DNA from 2 places in the Thioalkalivibrio sp. K90mix genome. Region 2 is predicted to be linked to the other one. Evidence: predicted binding sites of a transcription regulator. Region 2 holds the regulator's gene; the other holds the start of a gene.
The links. Region 2 encodes sigma-54, which starts transcription at its own class of promoters, with help from an activator protein. Its sites were predicted from a motif close to TGGCANGNTNCNTGCTT; they were not measured.

Region 1 (7,564 bases), 590 kb from region 2:
GAGGTCGCCGAGCTGTGTCAGGTGAAGCCTCACGTACTGCGCTACTGGGAACAGGAGTTCCCGATGCTCGAGCCGGTCAAGCGGCGGGGCAATCGGCGCTACTACCAGCGCCAGGACGTGATCCTGATCCGCCAGATTCGGGCCCTGCTGTACGAAGAGGGCTATACGATCAATGGCGCGCGACAGAAGCTGTCTGGCGACGAGGCCAAGGGCGACCGTCAGCAGGCGCGCCAGATCATCCAGGACACGATCTCGGAGCTGGAATCGGTATTGCGCGTATTACGCGCCTGAGGCGCCGACCCGGCGGGGTTGGCTTTCGGAACGGAACGTCGTGTTGACGCGATTCGCTTGGCTCGTCGCACCCTGCGCTGGTTCTTGCCTTCTTGCCCCCAAGTCCACTTCAACGACTCGTCCGCTGTAGGGTGCGATGAGCCAAGCGAATCGCACCAATATGCTCCCAACCGATCGATCCCAGGGGGAATGGGTTTTGCGCAAGAATGTGGTTGCATGTGGGCGGCCGATGCTTTCGTGAAGGCGGGGAATCGGATATGATTCGCGGCTTCGGGGCGTAGCGCAGTCTGGTAGCGCATCTGCATGGGGTGCAGAGGGTCGCAGGTTCAAATCCTGCCGTCCCGACCAAATTCAATCACTTGATGGTGGATGTTCAGGTGAAATAAAAGGCCGCATGCAGCGGCCTTTTTTGTGTCTGAAGCAATGTGGGGGGCTGGACCGGCCTGGGCTACTCCATCGAGCGTCGCCGCGCCTCGCGCTGGTAGTGCAGCAGGGCGATGTTGAACTGGCGTTCCAGCCACTGGTTCATGCCGGTGACCTGGAAGCCGGCATATACGTATCCATCGCGCGGGCTGCGGCGACGATTGGCCAGGCGCAGGTCGCCGCCCAGGCGTTCACCGACATCGGGCAGCAACAGGTTTTCGAAACGCATCGGCGTCCCGACCTCAAGGGCCTCAACCCACTCCTGTGGCACCTCCACGCACATCCCCTGTGCCGAGAGGTCGGCCAGGTCGCCGATACCGGGCTCTTTCCATTCGCCATACTGCAATTCGACGCGCGGACGTTCGCCCATCGGGATATGTACGCGAAAGGTCTCCCGTCGCTGCAGATATTCCAGGGTCTCGGGGTAGGGGCAGACGTAGAGCGCGCCGGCATCCTCGCGCTCGCTGCGCGAGACGGCCGTGGAGAAGCGTACGGCGACCCCGCGCAGGCTGGCGAACACCCGCATGCGGGTGCCTTCCTGGACATGGCGATTGGCTTCGACGGGTGTGAGTTCGTCAAGGAAGAGTTCGCGTGCAGCGGAATCCAGGCGGACCAGGGCGGAGTTGTATAGCGGCCCATCGTCGTCGAGACGGACGTTGACGAGGGTGAGCTTGTGATCCAGATCCTTGAGGATGCCGGCAATCCGCTCCGGCTTGTCGACGGTGTAGTCGGTCTCGTCCATGCGTGGCGTTGTTGTAATTATTGGGCCAAGCCGCACGGTACTGCCCGGCGCTCTGGAATACCAGCCCCGGGTGCCGGTCGGTGTGGTGTGAGGCGGTGTCGCGCAGGGCGCGCGCAGCTCATGCGCGAGTGATGCGCCGACCCGTACGGCTGCCAGATTGGGTGCGGCCGTAGGGGTCGTAGGTCGGGGCCGGACCGGGTTCTTCGCCACGCAGGATCTGGATGGACATCTCCACGCGTCGACGGTCGCGATCGATCAGCCGGGCATTCCCCTGGTTCAGGGTGTTGCAGCGCTCCACCGATCGGCGCAGAGCCTGCCAGTGGTCCTCCAGCTCGGCACCGCTCTCGAGCCGACTGAACAGCCGTGCGAGCCCCTCGGGCGTGTAGCTTTCGCCAGCAGCCTCGACCGTCTCGCGCTGCCGGCGACTCTCGGTTTCCAGGTCCTGCAGGAGCGTCTGTTTCTGCGCCACGACCTCGCGCAGGGCCTCGGGTGCACGGGACTCCACAGCCCGGGTCTCCTGCAGCAGGATGTCCTCCATCTGGTGGCTGAGCCGAATCGAGGCTTCCAGTGAGCGGAGGAAGGCGTGGCGTTGTTCGGGCGACATCGTCGGGGTCTCTGTCAGGGGTGCCTAGCGCAGCAGGCTTTCCAGTTCGATCATGCGATCGGCGAGCTGCTCGTTGTCGACCGGGTACTGGCCGCTGGAGATGGCTTCGCGCAGCTCGGCGACACGCGCCTCGTCGAACGGGGCGTTGCTGGCGGCGCCGGAGGCGGCGTTCATCGCCTGCGCCGCACCGGTCAGGGTGACGGAGTCATCCTGTCGCACGGGCGTCGATGCATTGCCCTGAGCGCCTGCGTCGGGCCGGGAGGTCTCGTCGCGGCCCTTTACGCTGGAGGTGTTGCCATCCGGGCGCAGGCCGGGGGAGTTCGGGCCTTTGATATCCATCATTCGGTTTCCTGTTTTTGCAATTCTACTGCAGGGGTTAGCGGCAGCACCGGCTGAAACTGTAGCCCCTTGAGCCGTGAATTTACGAGTCGCTTCACAGTTTGTGGATGGTTACGCGAGGCGCCTCGCCATTTTACGGGGCCACGCGTACATGTCCGGACTCCAGCACCTCGCCTTCGACGACGCGTCCGGACGAGCTGTTCTTCACGCGGATTCGATCGCCCAGAATGCCGTTCTCCAGGGCCTCGCCCTGCATGCGGATCACCACCGAGCCGTTTTCGGCCAGGATGGTGACGCGCTGGCCGCGGCTGACGACTTCGCGCTGGGTGACGTGCTGTTGGCCCAGGATCTGGCCCGAACGGATGTTGCGCCGGGTCTGCAGCCCCACCAGTTCGTTCTTGCTCTCGAAATAGCTCCCGGCATGACGTGAAGTCTGGATGCGCTTGGTGCGCAGATCGCCGGGCAGGATCGTGTGCTGGCGCCGCAGGGTTCGGCTGGCGACCAGGACCTCGGCATAGCGTTCGACCGTGACCGGGACATAGATCGACCAGCTTACGGGCGCCTCGCACTGCACCTGGACCGCCGTATTGCCATCGCGTCGTCCGCCGGGCGGGAATCGGGTCTCCAGCGCCTCGCTGCATCGGGCCAGGCGCAGGCGGTTGTCCAGCCGACCGATCTGGACTTCGACCGCTTCGTCGCCGGGTTTGATGTTCAGCTCTTCCTGGATGAAACGCTCGGCCGCCAGGCGGATGTTTTCCACTGCCTCGATCTCGGCCTGCGCCGTTATGGAGACCAGGGCCAGAACGACGCCGAGGGCGGCAGACAGCCACCAGGTGCGAACAAAGGGTTGGGGGGCGGGCTGGTTCATGGTCTGGGTGCGTGTCGGCTCGTCAGGTTTCGAGAGGTTGGTATCGCTTTGCAAGCAGAAAACATGCCAGCGGATCCGGTGTACACCCTCAAGAGTGACGACGCCTGGCCGTTATCGGGTCAAGACCGTGTGCAATCGGCATGCGACGGCGGTTTGTGGCATGACAGCGTCGGGCACCGGGGTGCACACTGGGGCTGGCGAGTCGAGGTGGCTGGCCGCTGGGCGAGGGGGAGAGCAGGACAATGAGTCAATTCATTGACGATGTGAATCAGCGGACCCAACTGGTGGGGCAGAACCGTATGGAACTGCTCCTGTTTCATCTGGGGAGTTCCCAGACCTTCGGTATCAACGTGTTCAAGGTGCGCGAGGTGATCCCGTCGCCGCCGCTGCGACAGATCCCCGGTTCGATGAGCGTGGTGCGCGGTGTCGCGAGCCTGCGTGGCGGCACCGTCCCCATCATCGACCTTGCGCGCGCGATGGGGCTGCGCACGGCCGTGGGAGGGACGGATGATCACAAGGTGGTGGTGACCGAATTCAATCGGTCGGTTCAGGGCTTCTGGGTGTCGGCCGTGGACCGGATCGTCAACGTCAACTGGGAAGACGTGAAATCGCCGCCACGGGGGACCGGGCGCGAGTCCTTTCTGGTCGCCGTCACCGAGATCGACAACAAGCTGGTCGAGATCATCGATGTCGAGCGGGTGCTGTCGATCGTCAATCCGTTGCCCATTAACGTGTCCGATTCGGTGCGCGCAGAGGCCGACGAAGAACGGGAAAGGATCGGACAGCGCAAGATCGTGATCGTCGATGACTCGGTGGTCGCGCGCAAGCAGATCGAGGGTGCCATCAAGGGCCTGGGCTGGGAATATCTGGTCTTCAAGGACGGTCGCGAGGCGCTGGATTTCCTTGAGGAACAGGCCGAGGCCGGGACCGTAAACGAGGTGGTGGAGCTGGTGATCTCGGATATCGAGATGCCGCGTATGGATGGCTATACCCTCACGGCCCGAATCCGTGCGAACGATCACCTGAAAGGTCTGCGTGTTCTGCTGCACTCGTCACTGAGCGGGGAGTTCAATACGGATATGGTCAAGCGTGCCGGGGCGGACGCATTCCTGTCCAAGTTCAACCCCGACGAGCTGGCCGAGGCCGTGCTTGATCAAACCCGCAAGGATTGAAGCCGGTGCCTTGGCGGTTTGTGTTAATCGACAGGCCGGAGCTTTGCGGCAAGGGGGCGGTAACGGATTGCCGGCTGCGTGAGCATCAGCGGCCATGGCACGCCGCATGCGTCACCTGTCGGGATGCTGTCGGCACCCGTGCGGTTGCACGTATACTGTACCGGTACGGTACGGGGGAGAGCGCACTCCCCGGCCGGGTTTTCCGACACGCTGTCAAGGATTCGTCATCAACGTGCCTGTCCGCCCGTCTCGTCGACTTTCAAGGATGACTTCGTGATCGACTCGCGCGACTACGAGGAGTTCTCGCGGTTCCTTTCCGAATGCTGTGGCCTGGTGCTGGGCGACAGCCGGCAATACCTCGTGTCGAGCCGACTGTCGCGGCTACTGGACGAATTCGGCTACAAGTCGGTCCCGGAACTGCTGCATGCGATGCGTCAGGCGCCCAACCCGCGCCTGCGCACACGTGTGATCGACGCGATGACGACCAATGAAACCTCCTGGTTTCGTGATGGCTTCCCGTTCGAGATCCTGCGCCATGTGCTGCTCCCGGAGCGCGCGGAGAAGGGCGCGGGGATCAAGGTCTGGTCGTCCGGATGCTCCAGCGGGCAGGAGGCGTACAGCATCTCGATGGTGGTATCCGAGTGGGAGGAGTCGCGGCCCAAGCGTGTGGTGCCGGTCTCGATCCTGGGTACGGACCTGTCGGAGAAGATCCTGGACGACGCCCGCCGCGCGGTCTACGACGGCCTGAGCATTGTGCGGGGCCTGAGCGAGGCACGTCGCGCCCGCTTCTTCGAGACGGTAGCGGAAGGTCACCGTGTCCGCCCGGAGATTCAGCGCCGCTGCCGCTTCCAGAAGCTCAATCTGGTCGACCGCTACGCGGCACTGGGCAAGTTCGACATCGTGTTCTGTCGCAACGTGCTGATTTACTTCTCCGCCGAGACCAAGCGACAGGTTCTTGACGGAATCGCCCGCCAGATGAACCCGGGCGGCTATCTGTTTCTTGGCGCTTCCGAGACGGCGGGTCCCTATACCCAGGCCTTCGAGACGGTTCGCACCGAATACGGATCTGTCCTGCGCCTGAAGGGCTGATCGGCCCTTTCTGCCTCGCCATAAGGTCGCGCCCGCGACCCCGGCGCCCACCCTCGGCGCCGCCTTCACAAACCCCTCCAGCCCATAGTGGCACACCAATTGCATCGTCCCTGTCGAGCGGGGCGAAGCGGTTTCGTCCCGAGGAACCTGAGAGCCGCCAGTGGCGGACGGGGCACGACGGATGAGTCTTTCTCTCGACAAGGCGATGGGCATTCTCCCGGAGGCGGTGAACGTCCGTGCGAAGCGGATGGAGCTGCTGGCCTCGAATATCGCGAATGCCGATACGCCGAATTACAAAGCGCGCGATATCGACTTTCGCTCGGTGCTGCAGGCGGCGGCCGGCGAGGGCGGCAACATGCCGATGGCGAGCACACATCAGGGCCATATCGGCGCCGGCGGGGCGGGTGGTGCCAACGGGTCGATGGAGACGCTTTATCGCGTGCCGTCGCAGCCGTCTCTGGATGGCAACACGGTGGACCCGCAGCTGGAGCGGGCTGCCTTTGCCGAGAATTCCCTGCAGTACCAGAGCAGCCTCGAGTTCCTGAACCGCCGGGTTTCCGGTATCCGTGATGCTCTGCGGGGCGAGCGCTAATGCGAGCGCCAACGCTGGGAACAGGAGAGTGATGTCGTGAGTGATCTGTTTAATCTGTTCAACACCTCGGCCTCCGCGCTGACCGCGCAGTCGGTGCGGCTGAATACGGTCGCGTCGAATCTGGCCAACGCCAACACGGTGGCGACCAATCCCGACGAGGCCTATCGGGCGAAGCAGGTGCTGTTTCAGACCGTGATGAACCAGGCCGACCCGAACGGCGCGTCCAACGGCGTGCGGGTGGCGGGCATCGACGAATCGCAGGCGCCGCCGCAGCCGCACTACGAACCGAATCACCCGCAGGCCAACGAAGACGGCTACATCTTCCGGCCCGCGATCAGCGTGGTGGAGGAGATGGCCAACATGATGTCCGCCTCGCGCAACTACGAAGCGAACGTCGAGGTGATGGAGACCTCGCGCCAGCTGTTGCAGCGCACGCTTCAGATCGGCCAGGGCTAAACCGGAGTTCGCACATGACGCAGATCTCACCCGACATGCTGGATCGCCTGGGCCTGTCTCGCCAGCAGAAGGACGAGGGGCCCGCGGATCGCCTGGGGCAGTCCGACTTCCTCAAGCTGATGACGACCCAGCTGCAGAACCAGGATCCTTTTGAACCGATGGAGAACGGCGAATTCATCGGCCAGATGGCGCAGTTCTCGACGGTGACGGGCATCGAGGAACTGTCGAAGTCGTTCGAAAAGCTGGCGCAGTCGATGGGGCAGAGTCAGACCCTGCAGGCGGCGTCCCTGGTCGGGAAGGACGTCTTGGTCCCGACGGACTTCAGCGAGCTCGGGACGGATGGAATGGTGCGTGGGGCGGTGGAGCTGGATCAGTCGACCGGCCAGTTGCAGGTCGAGGTGTACAGCCCGACGGGCGAACGCATCCGCAGCATGAATCTTGGCTCGGCCAGTGAGGGCCTGCAGGAATTCACCTGGGATGGCATGCGCGACGACGGGACCCCGGCAGCGCCGGGCGTTTACGAGTTCCGCGCATCGGCCCAGAGCGGTTCCAGTAGTGAATCAGTAGATGTCTTCCTCGACGCCCGCGTCGAGAGCGTTTCGGTAGGCGACGATTCCAGCCTGGGCCTGATGGTCCGTGGCCTGGGCGAGATCAATTTCTCGGATGTCCGGCGCATCAGCAGCTGACGGACTCTAACGGAGGTAGACCAGTATGCCCTTCAATATCGGATTGAGCGGACTGAACTCGGCGCAGGCCGATCTGCAGACCACCGGCAACAACGTCTCGAATGCCGGCACGACCGGTTTCAAGCGCTCGCGCGCCGAGTTCGGTGATGTCTTTGCGCAGAGTTTTGGTGGCGTCAGCCAGACCGCGACTGGGGGTGGTTCGCGTCTCATGGCGGTGACACAGCAGTTCTCGCAGGGACGCACGGAGTTCACCGAGAACGGTCTCGACCTCGCGATTGATGGCGAGGGCTTTTTCGTGATGA
Region 2 (7,564 bases):
GGCAGATGGCGGTAGTTCAGCACACGGATCAGCATCGGCAGGTTGATCCCGGCGATGACGCGAGCGTTCGCCCCCCGCGCCACGCGGCTGGCCACATTAGAGGGGGTAGAACCGAACATGTCGGTCAGAATGAGCACACCGGAGCCGGAATCCAGCTCTCCGAGGCGCGCCCGCGCCCGCGCCAGCACCTCGTCGGGGTCGTCATTCTGCGACATCGCCATGGACTCGCAATCCTCGGGCAGGTCGCCCAGCATGCTGCGGGCCGTTTGCAGCAGGGTGTCGCCGAGGTTTTGATGCGTGATCAAGATCAGACCAACGCCCATGGACTCACTCCGATTCGAGGGGCAGGGATAGCTCGCGGTGACGGGTGCTAACAGTAACATGTTCGCGCCCGCGCCAGGCAGCCGCCAGCCGCTCCACGAGATAAACCGAACGGTGGCGACCGCCGGTACATCCGATCGATACGGTCACATAGCTGCGGTGATCCTGACGAATACGCGGAACCCATTGCTCGAGGAATCCCTGGATCCCGTCGTACATCTCTTCGACCTCGGCGTGGCCCGCGAGAAACTCGCAAACCGCGGCGTCGCGTCCGGTCAAGGGCGCGAGATCGCGCTCGTAGTGCGGGTTGGGCAGGCAGCGCACGTCGAACACGAAGTCGGAGTCCAGCGGTGCCCCGTGCTTGAACCCGAATGACTGAAACAGCAGCGACAGGCGCTCCTCGCCCAGCAGCCCGACACGGTCGCGCAGGGTGCGCGCGAGGTCGTGCATGGACAACCGGGAGGTATCAACGGTCAGATCGGCCTCGGCCGCGACATGCCCGAGCCAGTCGCGCTCGCGCTCGATCGCATCGACCAGCGGGACGCCGTCGCGCGCCAACGGGTGTCGCCGGCGTGTCAGGTGGTAACGGCGCAGCAGAACCTCGCTGGAGGCCTGCAGGAACATCACCTCGACCTGCAGCCCCTTGCCCCTGAGTTCGCGCAGCAGGTCGGCAAAGCCCTCCAGCGCCGCCAGCCCGCTGCGGACATCCACCCCGACTGCCAGATGCCGGTCTTCGTCCGCGTCGTAGTCACCACTGCGGACCTGTTCGATCAGTCCGGGCAGTAGCGGCAGGGGAAGATTGTCGACGCAGAAATAGCCGGCGTCCTCCAGGGTGTGCAGGGCGACCGTCTTGCCGGAACCCGACAGACCACTGACCAGCAACAGTCGCATTCAGCCCTCCGGGTCCGGGTTGGGGACCGTGGTGGCGGGGATCGCACGATGGTAGGGCGGCTCCTCGGGCTCACCGCTCATCTGCCGGCGCTGGCGCGCGCGCAGGTCGTCCCCGGCAACGTAGCCCTGCATGTGCAGCATGTGGTTGCGTACCGCCGCCTCGATCATCACGGCGATGTTGCGCCCCGGCGCGACCGGCAGGCTGATCAGCGGGATGCGCAGTCCGAGGATGTCGATCTCCCCGCGGCGGCCGTTCAGGCGGTCGTCCGGCACCGGCGAGGGCTCGTTGTGATCACGCAAGTCGATGATCAGCCGCAGGTATTTGCCGCCCTTGATCGCGGAGTCCCCGTACATCGCGCGGACGTTCAGCACCCCCAGGCCGCGGACCTCGAGCAGGTCCTGCAGCAGGGCCGGGCAGTGCCCACGCACGATATCCGGGGCGATACGGGCGAACTCCGGCGCATCGTCGGCAATCAGCCGGTGCCCGCGCGAGATCAGCTCGAGCGCCACCTCGCTCTTGCCCACGCTGGAGGCCCCGCTGATCAGCACGCCAATGCCGAGGATCTCCATGAACACGCCATGGCGCACCTCGAAATGGGCCAGCCGCTGCTGCAGGAAATAGCGCAGCAGGGAGATAATCTCGTGGCTGCTGGTCGAGGAGCACAAGATCAGCGGCAGCTGCTCATCGGGGACGTCCGGCATCTCCGAGAACGGGCAGGTGTCCTCGGCGAAGATCACCGCGGTCGTCCCGGTGCGGGCCATCTCCAGGATCAGTTGCTCGCGCTGATCATCGCTCAGCCGCGCGATATAGCGCGCCTCGAAATCGCCGATCACCTGGATACGGTTAGGCCGGATCAGGTTGAGGTGCCCGGCGAGGGGCAGGTCGTCGCCGTCACCGCCGACCAGGTTGCGATCCGGTGCGACCTGCTCGCCGTGTACGTAGCGCAGATCCAGGCGATTGCCCATCGCCTGGATCAGGACCTCTACGGTGATGTCGCGCGCGATGCCGCCCTCTCCCAGTGCCTCGTTCATGCACGAATCTCCGGCAGTGCTGGCACGGGGCGTCGTAAGAGAGAAAGTACTGCCGGGAGAGCCATGTTCAGGCGTCGCCGAAGGCCCGGGTCAGTTCGCGTTCCAGGGCGTCCGCGTCGCCGGCACGGCGCAGCGAGGCGATATTGTCGGGCTGCGAGAGACCGCGAGCCAGCTGCGCCAGCAGGTCCAGGTGCGCGCTGGTCGCCGCCTCGGGCACCAGCAGTGCGATCAGGATGTCCACGGGTTCGTGGTCCATGGCGTCGAAGTCGACCCCCTGGTCCAGCCGCAGGACCGCGACCCGGGGGGCATCGAGCTCGGCCAGACGCCCATGCGGGATGGCCACGCCATGCCCCAGACCGGTGGAGCCAAGCTTCTCGCGGGCAGACAGGGCCTCGAAGATGGCCCCGCTGGCCGGGCCGGCGGACTCCTCGCCGCCGACGGCCAGCAACTCGGCCAGGGTCTCGAGCGCCCGTTTCTGGCTGGAACACTCGGGCTCCAGCCGGATACGGGCGCGGGTGATCAGCTCGGCAATGGTCATTGCGTTAAAGGGCCTGTTCGCGGTTGCGCTGGGCACCCTCGGCGCGGTGATGGTCCTTGACCTTTTCCTTGTGCTTGATCAGCTGACGATCCACCTTGTCGATCAGGCCATCAATCGCCGCATACATATCCTCGTGACTGGCTTCGGCGTGGATGTGATTGCCGCTGACCTGGAGATTGGCCTCCGCCTTGTTGTTCAGGTTCTGGTTTTTCTCGTGGGTCAGCACCACATGCACGTCGATCACTTTGTCGAAGTGGCGTTCCAGCTTCGCGAACTTTTCGTTCACGTAGTCGCGCAGGGCGTCGGTGATATCGACGTGATGGCCGGTCAGGTTGATCTGCATGGTCAGGCTCCTTTTTGCTTGGTTCCACTGGGCATACTCGCCATCTGCCGGCGTTCGCTGGAAGACGGTATGTGCATAGCCTCGCGGTACTTGGCCACGGTGCGTCGGGCCACATTAATGCCCCGATCCGACAGGATCTGGGCCAGTTTTGCATCACTCAGTGGCTTGTTCGGGGTCTCGCCACCAATCAATTCCCGAATCATGGCACGGATCGCGGTCGCCGAGCATTCGCCGCCATCGGCTGTGCCAACATGACTGGAAAAGAAGTACTTGAACTCGAATACCCCACGCGGGGTGTGCATGTATTTCTGTGTAGTCACCCTCGAGATGGTCGATTCGTGCATCTCCAGGGTCTCGGCGATATCGCGCAGGATCAGCGGTTGCATGGCAACCTCACCATGCTCGAGAAACCCCTGCTGGCGCACGACGATGGCCTGGGCGACCCGCAGCAGGGTGTCGTTCCGGCTGTGCAGGCTCTTCAGGAACCAGCGCGCCTCCTGCAACTGATCGCGCATAAACGCGCTATCACGCGCATCGGAGACCTGCCGCACCATGCCCGCATAGAGATCGTTGATGCGAATGCGCGGCGCAATCTCCGGGTTCAAGTCCACGCGCCAGCCATCGCGGTCATGGCGGACATAGACATCCGGCACCACATATTCCGAAGTGGACTCGCTGATCTGGGCACCGGGCCGCGGATTCAGGGTGCGGATCAGGTCCAGCGCCCGCGCCAGCTCGTCCGGGTCGCGCACGCCGGACTGGCGCTGCAGGGCTCGGTAGTCCCGCTTGGCCAGGCTCTCCATGCCGTTTTCCAGGATGGCTCGAGCCGCGTCACGCGCCGGGGCATCCGGCGCCAAATGGCGCAGCTGGATCTCCAGGCACTCGCGCAGGTCCCGCGCACCGACGCCCAGCGGGTCGCACTGCTGAATCCAGTGCAGCACCGCCTCGACCTCGTCGACCCCCACGGGCTCGTCTTCGCCCTGGCTGATCATCTCCGCCAGCGCCTCGAGTTCACTGTCCAGATAGCCGTCCGGGCTGATCGCGTCGATCAGCGCCGCCCCGATCCGTTGGTCTCGTGGGGTCAGGTGGCTCAGATGCAGCTGCCAGAGCAGGTGGTCCTGCAGGCCCTCGTCCTCGCCGTCGGAGGTATTCTCCAGCGGGTCGCGGTCGTCCAGGCCGCGTGGGCTCGGGGCGGGCTCGTAGATGTCGTCCCAGCGACTGTCGGTGCTCAACTCCTCGGGGATCACGTCATCGCCAGCCGTGTCGGCCTGCATGCGATCCCCGTCGACCCGTTCGCCCCCTTCCTCCGGGCGCTCGGGCGGGGCCTCCTCGCCCTCGTCCTCCACCTGCTCGAGCATGGGGTTGCTTTCCAGCGCCTGCTGGATCTCCGCCTGCAACTCCAGCGTGGAAAGCTGCAGCAGACGGATCGCCTGTTGCAGCTGCGGGGTCATCGTCAGCGTCTGCCCCAGCTGCAGATTAAGCCCGGGCTTCAGCATCGCGGTTTGAGGTCCATGGTGACCATCAAGATCATCTTAAGGAAACACTGATCAATGTTCACAGTCGAAAGTTTTCTCCGAGATACACGCGGCGCACCTGGGGGTCGTCCAGCAGCTCCTGCGGGGTCCCGGCGCTCAGGATGCGGCCCTCACTAAGAATATAGGCCCTGTCGCAGATTCCGAGGGTCTCGCGCACGTTGTGGTCGGAAATCAGCACACCGATCCCGCGCTGGGCCAGATGCCCAATCACGGCCTGGATATCACCCACGGAAATCGGATCCACGCCGGCAAACGGTTCGTCCAGGCAGATAAAGCGCGGGTCACCGGCCAGTGCCCGCGCGATCTCGGCGCGACGACGCTCGCCCCCGGACAGGGCAATCCCAGGGCTGTGGCGCACGGTCTCCAGCTGGAACTCCTCGATCAGGGCATCGCCGATGCGGCGTCGCTCGTGGCGGTCGAGCTCCGAGCGCAGCTCCAGCACCGCCTGCAGGTTGTCCCAAACACTCAGCCGACGGAAGATCGAGGCCTCCTGCGGCAGGTAGCCCAGCCCGGCTCGGGCCCGCGAATGAATCGGGGCCCGGGTGATGTCCCGGTCACCCAGCGTGATGCGGCCACGATTGGGCCGGATCAGGCCGACCAGGCTGTAGAAACAGGTGGTCTTGCCTGCGCCGTTCGGTCCCAGCAGGCCCACGACCTCCCCTGGTGCCAGATCGACGTCGACACGATCCAGCACCGTACGCTTGCCATAGCGCTTGGTCAGCTCGCGGCCGGTCAGATAGCCGGCCATCGGCGCAGATTCGCCACCGGCCGCGGCGGGCGCGCTGGTGTCGAGCTCGTTCATTCGTCGTCTTCGCGGGGCTGGATCCTGATACGTACACGCTCGTCATCGGCCTCGCCACGCTCGGCCTCGATCACATCCGTCTCCAGGTCGTAGACGATGCGCTTGCCGCGCGCTTCCTCGGCTGCCGTGATCACATGCGCCTGGTCGGTCAGGATCACCCGGTCCTCGTTCAGCAGGTAGTCGATGCGCAGCGCGGTGGCGATGCGCATCTCGCCCGTCTCCGGGTCCGGGGACTCCAGCCGCGCGGGCTCGCCGTGGGCCTCCATCTCGTAAGGGCGTCGATCGCGGCTGCGCACATAGACCTTGTCGGCCTCCAGTGTCATGTCCCCGCGAATCACCACCACATCACCGGTATAAGTGCTTACGCCCCGCCGGTCGTCCATCTCCGCACGATCGGCGGTAATCTCCACCGGCAGGGGCTGCTGCTGGGCAATGACCGGCGCGGCCAGCAGCAACAAGGCACTGCCCAGCAGCACGGACCATCCGGCCCGGGCGAGCGACGACCCACCACGTTCAGTCATTTGCGGCTTCCTCCTCGCCCGACTCGCTGTAGAGCGTGTACACGTCATGGAACAGCTCTATGGTATCCCCTCGCGAGTCGACGCGCAGACCCGTTCCCCGCTGGAAAAGGCCAGGCTGCTCCAGCGTCGACGGGGCATCGGAGGTGGCGATCATGGTGTCGGTCGCCACCGTCACATCGGCGGATTCAATCACCGTGCGCACGCGCTCGCCACGCTCGGGCTGCACCCCCCGCGTGGGGCCGATCAGGTCCAGGATCTCGTCCATCGGTCGGTGCAGCGCCTCGGGCGCAGTCCAGTGCCATTCGATACCGCCGGCGTCAAAGATATCCAGGTCGGGGTCGTCGATCAGTTGAGGGCCGTCACGGCCAAACTCGCGCAGCCGCGTCCCGCGCAGGCGGTGACTCAACTCGCCGTCCTCGCCAGTCGCGTGCAGCGTGAAGCCCTCGATCTCCAGCGTCACCTCGCCCTCCGGCTCGTGCTCGCTGGCAACAGCGCCGGCCACCAGCGCCGCCATTGGCAACAGGATCAGCGCCACCGGTCCGGCCACCCACTTCATCCGTCGACATACTCCGCGAACAGGGCCTCCAGCCGCCCCTGGGCCGCCAGCAGGCCCTCGCAGACCTCGCGCACCGCGCCGCGACCGCCGGGGGCCTGCGTAACCCAATGTGCATGCTGCAATACCAACGGGTGGGAATCCGCCACCGCGATGCCGAGCCCCACACGGCGCATCGCTGGCAGATCAACGATGTCGTCGCCCACGAAGGCGGCCTCGTCGGGCGCATGGCCGCTCTGCTCCAGCAACTCGTGCAGTGCGGCCCCCTTGTCGCGCCGCCCCTGCACCAGATGCTGCACACCGAGGTCCCGCATGCGGTGCTCGACCACCCCGGAGGTGCGTCCGGTCAGGATCGCGACCTCCAGCCCTCCGTCCAATGCCAGACGGATGCCGTGCCCGTCGCGCGAATGAAAGGCCTTGTACTGCTCGCCGGCATCTCCCATGAACAGGCTGCCATCGGTCAGCACGCCGTCGACATCCAGGATCAGCAGACGCACCGCCGCCTGGCGGCTGTGCAGGGCCTCGTCGTGACGGTCCATCAGGCCACCCCCGCGCGCAGCAGGTCGTGCATGTTCAGCACCCCGACCAGCCTCTGGTCGTCATCCACCACCGGCAGGGCATTGATCCGCTTGCTCTCCATGGTCTCCAGCGCCTCTACGGCCAGCCACTGCGGACGGGCGGCATGCCCGCCACGCGTCATCACCTGGCCGATGGTCAGCGCCTCCAGGCTTTCGCCACGATCCAGCGTGCGCCGGAGGTCGCCATCGGTAAACACACCGAGGATATGCGCCTCGGGATCGGCGACGATCACCAGCCCCAGCCCCTTGCGCGTAATCTCGAACAGGGCGTCCTTCAGCGGGGCCTCGGGACCCACGCGCGGGATCGCGTCACCGGTATGCATGATGTCCGCGACATGGACCAGCAACCGCCGCCCCAGTCGGCCGCCGGGATGCGAGCGGGCAAAATCGTCGGCGGTAAAGCCGCGCGCATCCAGCACCGCGACCGCCAGGGCATCGCTCATCGCCAGC

Region 1: flgA (flagellar basal body P-ring formation chaperone FlgA) is a predicted target of sigma-54. The motif match lies at 3,320-3,336, and genes of this name have one in related genera.

The regions. Positions count from the first base shown of each region.
Region 1 is NC_013889.1:977,387-984,950, forward strand. It holds gene TK90_RS04615 (MerR family transcriptional regulator) at 1-291, shown strand, start outside; tRNA gene TK90_RS04620 (tRNA-Pro) at 563-639, shown strand; gene TK90_RS04625 (flagellar brake protein) at 740-1,456, opposite strand; gene TK90_RS04630 (flagella synthesis protein FlgN) at 1,575-2,060, opposite strand; gene flgM (flagellar biosynthesis anti-sigma factor FlgM) at 2,085-2,399, opposite strand; gene flgA (flagellar basal body P-ring formation chaperone FlgA) at 2,533-3,267, opposite strand; gene TK90_RS04645 (chemotaxis protein) at 3,510-4,439, shown strand; gene TK90_RS04650 (protein-glutamate O-methyltransferase CheR) at 4,713-5,528, shown strand; gene flgB (flagellar basal body rod protein FlgB) at 5,710-6,120, shown strand; gene flgC (flagellar basal body rod protein FlgC) at 6,157-6,576, shown strand; gene TK90_RS04665 (flagellar hook assembly protein FlgD) at 6,591-7,262, shown strand; gene flgE (flagellar hook protein FlgE) at 7,288-7,564, shown strand, end outside.
Region 2 is NC_013889.1:388,012-395,575, reverse strand. It holds gene TK90_RS01830 (PTS sugar transporter subunit IIA) at 1-323, opposite strand, end outside; gene rapZ (RNase adapter RapZ) at 328-1,212, opposite strand; gene hprK (HPr(Ser) kinase/phosphatase) at 1,213-2,244, opposite strand; gene TK90_RS01815 (PTS sugar transporter subunit IIA) at 2,312-2,782, opposite strand; gene hpf (ribosome hibernation-promoting factor, HPF/YfiA family) at 2,787-3,125, opposite strand; gene TK90_RS01805 (RNA polymerase factor sigma-54) at 3,128-4,621, opposite strand; gene lptB (LPS export ABC transporter ATP-binding protein) at 4,680-5,408, opposite strand; gene lptA (lipopolysaccharide transport periplasmic protein LptA) at 5,459-5,938, opposite strand; gene lptC (LPS export ABC transporter periplasmic protein LptC) at 5,976-6,539, opposite strand; gene kdsC (3-deoxy-manno-octulosonate-8-phosphatase KdsC) at 6,536-7,075, opposite strand; gene TK90_RS01780 (KpsF/GutQ family sugar-phosphate isomerase) at 7,075-7,564, opposite strand, start outside.